Regions from separate parts of the Mesorhizobium sp. B2-4-19 genome, predicted to be linked through region 2. Evidence: riboswitches for the same ligand, from Rfam matches in the RefSeq annotation. Region 2 holds a riboswitch; the other holds the start of a gene.
What was found. Region 2 has a riboswitch for S-adenosylmethionine ahead of FJ546_RS03710 (O-succinylhomoserine sulfhydrylase). Riboswitches for the same ligand answer to the same signal wherever they lie in the genome.
Positions count from the first base shown of each region.

Region 1 (3,296 bases), on a different contig from region 2:
AGCTGGGTACTATCTCGGTTGCCGAGATCCGGCGCGAAGATCGAAATTTCCACGTCATCAATGGCTACACCCAGTTTCATTGGCAGGGCCAGGGCGTGAAGGCTGACTATGGCGCCATCCGCAGTGTCATGAAGGCGGTCAAGGCTGGATTCGCCGGCCGGAGCATCGGCTATCCCAGGATTGGCGCGGGTCTGGCGAGAGGCGATTGGGCAACGATTGCTTCGATCATCGATGAGGAGCTTGCGGACGAGAACCACAGGCTGGTCGAATACGCGCCGTAACGTCAGCTCCGTTTCAGCAGAAACACCGCCTGCTGGCCAAAGAAGTTCCAGAACCACCAGGGCATGGACAGGCCGATCTTCTGGCCGGCGGCGTCGAGCGCGGTCGCCTTTTCCACCGTCGCGCCAAGCTCGTCGCACAGGTTGACGAAGTCGCGGATCGTGCAGAAGTGGATGTTGGGGGTGTCGTACCAGGAATAGGGCAGGTCCTGCGTCACCGGCATGCGGCCTTTGACGAATAGCGACAGACGCACCCGCCAATGGCCGAAATTGGGGAAGGAGACGATCGCCCGGTTGCCGATGCGGAGCAACTCGTCGAGCACCAGCTTCGGGTTGCGGGTGGCCTGCAAGGTCTGCGACAGGACGACGAAGTCAAAACCCTTGTCGGGATAGAATTCGAGGTCCTTGTCGGCATCGCCCTGGATGACGGAGAGGCCGCGCGCCACGCATTCGTTGACGCCGCGCTGCGACAGTTCCAGTCCGCGGCCGTCGACCTGCTTGGTGTCCTGCAGCAATTCAAGCAGCGAGCCGTCGCCCGAGCCGACGTCGAGCACGCGGGACTGCGGCGGGATGAGGTTGGCGACGACCTCGAGGTCGACGCGCTGGCTGCCGTTGACACTCATGATGTCATCTCCTTTGCGGCGCATGATCCCGATCCTGAAAGTCTACAACTTTCCGGGGTCATGCGCTTAGCCCTCTCGCCCGCGCCGCGGAACCGATGAAGCCATTGATGGCGGCGAACAGTTCCGGCTCGTCGAGCAGGAAGGCATCGTGGCCGCGATCGGTCTCGATCTCGACGAAGGACACCGAGGCGCCGGCGGCGTTGAGCGCGTGCACGATGGAGCGGCTTTCTTCCGTCGGAAACAGCCAGTCCGATGTGAACGACACCAGGCAAAAGCGGGTCTTGGTTCCGGCAAAGGCGTCCGCCAGCCTGCCGCCATGGTCGGCGGCGAGGTCGAAATAATCCATGGACCGCGTCATGTAGAGATAGGAATTGGCGTCGAAGCGGTCGACGAAGGTCATGCCCTGGTGGCGCAGATAGCTTTCGATCTGGAAGTCGGCGTCGAAGCCGAAGGTCAGCGCTTCGCGATCCTGCAGGTTGCGGCCGAACTTACGGTGCAGGGCGGCTTCGGAGAGATAGGTGATGTGGGCGGCCATGCGCGCCACCGCCAGGCCTTTTTCCGGGCGCTTGCCGTGTTCGAAATATTTGCCGCCATGCCAGTCCGGATCGGCCATGACGGCCTGCCGGCCGACCTCGTGGAAGGCAATGTTCTGCGAGGAATGGCGCGCGCCGGTGGCGATCGGCAGCGCCGAAAAGACGCGCTCGGGATAGCTCGACGCCCATTCCAGCACCTGCATGCCGCCCATCGAACCGCCGAGCACGCAGAACAGTTTCTCGATGCCGAAATGGTCGATCAGCATCTGCTGCGCCCGCACCATGTCGCGGATGGTGATGACGGGCAGGTCGAGCCCATAGGGTTTGCCGGTGGCGGGGTTGGTCGAAGCTGGCCCGGTGGAGCCCAGGCAGCCGCCGATGACGTTGGAGCAGATGACGAAGAAGCGGCTGGTGTCGATGATCCTGCCGGGGCCGATCAGCACTTCCCACCATCCCGGCTTGCCGGTCACCGGATTGGTGCTGGCGACATGCTGGTCGCCGGTCAGCGCATGGCAGACGAGGATGGCATTGGAGCGTGCATCGTTCAGCGTACCGTAGGTCTGGTAGGCGATCTGGAACGGCGACAGAAGCGTACCGGCGTCGAGCTTTAGCGGCTTGTCCGCCCCGAAGCGCAACACCGGGCTCGACGGCTGGTCGGCCTCGTTGTTGGTCTTTCCTGCGCGCAGAGCGGCCATTCTCGTCTCACTTGCTGCATCATATCGGGCGAAAAATCGCCGCCGATGCGTCCGTCCGGCCGGCCGCGGACAATAAAAAACCGGCATTGCCATTCGCAAAGCCGGTTACGTCACGCAAACGGCCCTTTAGCGAATTGTTTAACGTGGCTGCAAGCCGACCGGCCAAATCACCACGGAACTGTTGCTGCCCTTCTAGAACTCGCCCGCCCTGCCGTCAATGCCGACATCTGGGCCGACATCCGGGCCGACATCCGGGCCGACATCTGGGCCGGCTGCTGGCACCACTGCCACCTCTCGACATTATCGGCCACGGCTTGTATTTCCGCTGCGGCCTCCGGATCGAGGCATTTTCGATGGATTTTGCAAAAATGAACCAGACACCGGATCAGGCACGTCCAACCCCGCGCGCGGGCATCATGGACATTGACGCCTATGTGCCGGGCAAGAGCGCAGCACCCGCCGGTGTCGCCAAGGTCTACAAGCTGTCGTCCAACGAGAACCCGCTTGGCCCGTCGCCGAAGGCGATCGAGGCCGCGCGTGAAGTCGCCGCCAGGCTCGACATCTATCCCGACGGCACCGCCAGACGGCTGCGCGAGGCGATCGCGGAAGTGCATGGCCTCAACGCGCAGAACATCATCTGCTCCAACGGCTCCGACGAGATCCTCGGCCTGCTGGCGCAGACCTATCTCGCACCCGGCGACGAGGCCATATTCACCGAACACGCCTTCATGGTCTACAAGATCTACATCCAGTCGGCCGGGGCCGCGCCGATCGCGGTCAAGGAGACCGACGAGCGCGCCGACATCAATGCGATACTGGCGGCCGTCACGCCGCGCACGAAAATCGTGTTTCTCGCCAATCCGAACAATCCGACCGGCACCTATGTGCCGTTCCAGGAGGTGCGCCGTCTGCATGCCGGCCTGCCCAAACATGTGCTGCTGGTGCTCGACGCGGCCTACGCCGAATATGTCCGCCGCAACGACTATGAAGCCGGCATCGAACTGGTCGGCAGCGCCGAGAATGTCGTCATGACCCGCACCTTCTCCAAGATCGGCCTCGGCGGCGCGCGGATCGGCTGGATGTATGCGCCCATGCACATCGTCGACGCCATCAACCGCGTGCGCGGTCCCTTCAACGTCAACGCGACGGCGATCGAGGCCGGCATCG
Region 1 is NZ_VFUV01000020.1:88,700-91,995, reverse strand. It holds gene FJ546_RS26590 (macro domain-containing protein) at 1-281, shown strand, start outside; gene metW (methionine biosynthesis protein MetW) at 284-901, opposite strand; gene FJ546_RS26580 (homoserine O-acetyltransferase) at 960-2,129, opposite strand; SAM riboswitch at 2,236-2,313, opposite strand; gene hisC (histidinol-phosphate transaminase) at 2,498-3,296, shown strand, end outside.
Region 1: linked by a shared signal. The riboswitch ahead of FJ546_RS26580 (homoserine O-acetyltransferase) and the one ahead of FJ546_RS03710 (O-succinylhomoserine sulfhydrylase) in region 2 are both predicted to bind S-adenosylmethionine.

Region 2 (3,296 bases):
GGAAAAGCCGTTCCTGTCGGGCGAAGCGAACATGTCGCACACCATCGCCAATCTCGAACACCATCACTTCAAATATTCGGCGTTCCGCCAGCCGGGCGACGTGCATGTGCATATGTTCGGCACCGCGACGCTGTCCTTCACGGACGGCGTCAAGACCGAGGCCGGCGACGTGTTCGAGATCGAGGCCGGGGATTTCGGCCTGCCGCTGCGCAATCCGCTCGAGATCGAAAAGCCGGTGAAGGTTGCGGTGAAGGCGCTTTGAGATAGCGCCAATATCCTGGGAGAGAAAATGAACGGGATGGGGCTTGGTTTCATCTTAGGGGGCTTGGCCCTATCCCTCGCCTGTTCTTCCTTCGTGGCTTACAGCGCCGGGCAATGCAGCGCAAAGTCCTACCGCGAGGCGCGGGCCGTGATGACGAGCCGGCTTCTGGCAACCGGCTACTCAAAGACGCAAGCGAGCTTTCTGATGCGTAACGCGGATCGTATGATATCAGCGCATCGCACAGACAGTCTGAACGACAATGGCCGGACCTGCGGCATCGATTCTGCCAGAGCTCAGGTCCTCGGCTACCTCGACAAGCAGCTGTTCCCATTGAAACCCGGCTCAGGCGCCTCACTCGACGGGGAGAGACAAACAGAAGCATTTTGGGGCAGGAAACGCCTGACTGTGCGCGAACTGCTCTTTATCGGCCAATTTCATGGGTGCCTTGGAGCCGCGAAAGAGCATCTCTTTCGCGGCTGATCCAGGCAGGCATGGAGCTCAATAAATATCGAAGCACTCGATCTTCACCTGCGCGCACAGCGCATTGGCGATGTCGATGTCGAAGCCGACAACCTTGCCGTCTGAGGTGATGGTGTTGAACGGCGGATAGGCGCCCTCGGTGCCGCTCTTCTTCTCGGCGGCCTGCGCCGACGGAGAGCCTGCGGCCATCGACAACATGGCGGCGCCTGCCCCCGACAGGATCCATTTCGAGATCTGCATTTTCCTGTTCCCCTTGAGCGCCGTCATCCCGGCGACCGACAAGCCAGCCAAGCACGATGTGCCGGCGCAGGCAAGTATCTTGCCTGACGGCAATCGGGGTTCAGCGCGCGGCGCGGAAATGCTTGGAGAGCTTCAGCCCCTGTGCCTGGTAGTTGGAGCCGAGATCGGTGCCGTAGAGCGCCTGCGGCCGCTTCAGCATGTGCTCGTAGACCAGCCGGCCGACGATCTGGCCATGGTCGAGGATGAACGGCACTTCGTGGCTGCGCACTTCAAGCACCGCCCGACTGCCGGTGCCACCGGCCGCCGAATGGCCGAAGCCCGGATCGAAGAAGCCTGCATAATGGACGCGAAATTCGCCGACCAGCGGGTCGAAGGGCGTCATCTCGGCAGCATAGAGCGGCGGCACATGCACCGCCTCCTGGCTGACGAGAATGTAGAATTCATCCGGATCGAGCACCAGTTCGCCGGCGCCGCTCTTGTGGATGGGTTCCCAGAAATCGACGACATTCTGCGCGGCGCGCTTGTCGACATCTACGAGGCCGGTGTGATGCTTGCCGCGATAGCCGACCAGCCCGTCACTGTCGCCCTTGAGATCGATCGACAGCGCGATGCCGCCGCCCGAAATATTCGGCGGCTCGGTGGCAACCAGCATCTGCTCGCGGTGCAATTCATGCAATTCGGCTTCCGAGAGCAGCGCGTTGCCGATGCGGAAGCGTATCTGCGACAGGCGCGAGCCGGTGCGCACGACGATCGGGAAGGTGCGCGGGCTGACTTCCAGGTAAAGCGGACCATTGTAGCCGGCGGCGATCTTGTCGAACTCGTGGCCACGGTCGGTCATGACGCGGGTGAAAATGTCGAGCCGCCCGGTCGAACTCTTCGGATTGGCCGAGGCGGACACGGTTGGGGGCAGCGCAAGGCTTTCCAGCAGCGGCACGATGTAAACACAGCCCGTTTCCAGCACCGCGCCATCGGCGAGGCTGAACTCATGCAGCTTCAGCCGATCGAGTTTGTCGGCAACCCGATGATCCGGACCCGGCAGGAAGGACGCCCGCACCCGCCAGGCCTTGTCGCCGAGCCTGAGATCGAGGCTGGCCGGCTGGATCTGGTCTGCATCGAGCGCGCGCGGCGACTTCAGCGCGCCGGACTGGAACAGCGCCGAGATATCCTGATCGGGAAGAATGCCTGTCTGCCGCAAGGCTCCGCTCCTAGGCCAGACGATTTTCCTGCCGCAGGTTCTCGCCGCAAAACCGTGAAACACTTTTGCGGAACCTGCTTGGTACAAACCTCTTAATGAAGCCGGCAATTGACGCAAGCGTGGTACGGGTCTAAAGGGTCGTTATCCCGTGGTGATTTGGCCGGTCGGCTTGCAGCCACGTTAAACAAGTCGCTAAAGGACCGTTGGCCGCGAGGCCGTATGGACCGGTTGCGACTTTCGCGACCGGTTTTTTTTGTGTCTGGAACAAAAGCAATGAGCAACAAGAAGCGCAACTGGAAGCCTCAGACAGCCCTCGTGCATGGCGGAACCCTGCGTTCCGGCTTCGGCGAGACCTCCGAGGCAATGTACCTGACCCAGGGCTATGTCTATCAAACGGCGCAAGCCGCCGAGGCCCGCTTCAAGGGCGAGGAACCGGGCTTCATTTATTCGCGCTACGCCAATCCGACCGTCGACATGTTCGAAAAGCGCATGTGCGCGCTCGAAGGCGCCGAGGACGCGCGCGCCACGGCATCTGGCATGGCGGCGGTGACGGCGGCCCTTCTGTGCAGCGTCAAGGCCGGCGACCACATCGTGGCGGCGCGCGCGCTGTTCGGTTCGTGCCGCTGGGTGGTCGAGACGCTGGCGCCACGCTACGGCATGGAGGCGACGCTGGTTGACGGCACCGATATCGCCAACTGGGAAAAGGCGGTCAGGCCCAACACCAAGCTGTTCTTCCTGGAAAGCCCGACCAACCCGACATTGGAAGTGGTCGACATCGCCGCTGTGGCTGCGCTCGCCAATTCGATCGGCGCGCGGCTTGTCGTCGACAATGTCTTTGCCACGCCTCTCCAGCAGAAGCCGTTGCAGCTTGGCGCGCATATCGTCGTCTATTCGGCGACCAAACACATCGATGGCCAGGGCCGCTGTCTCGGCGGCGTGATCCTGTCGGACAAGAAGTGGATCGACGAGAATTTGCATGACTATTTCCGCCACACCGGCCCCAGCCTGTCGCCCTTCAACGCCTGGACGTTGCTGAAGGGCCTGGAGACGCTGCCGCTGCGCGTGCGCCAGCAGACGGAGAGCGCCGGCAAGATTGCGGATTTCCTCGCCGAGCAGCCG
Region 2 is NZ_VFUV01000002.1:87,907-91,202, forward strand. It holds gene araD1 (AraD1 family protein) at 1-262, shown strand, start outside; gene FJ546_RS03695 (hypothetical protein) at 290-742, shown strand; gene FJ546_RS03700 (transporter substrate-binding domain-containing protein) at 761-982, opposite strand; gene FJ546_RS03705 (2'-deoxycytidine 5'-triphosphate deaminase) at 1,083-2,177, opposite strand; SAM riboswitch at 2,316-2,393, shown strand; gene FJ546_RS03710 (O-succinylhomoserine sulfhydrylase) at 2,451-3,296, shown strand, end outside.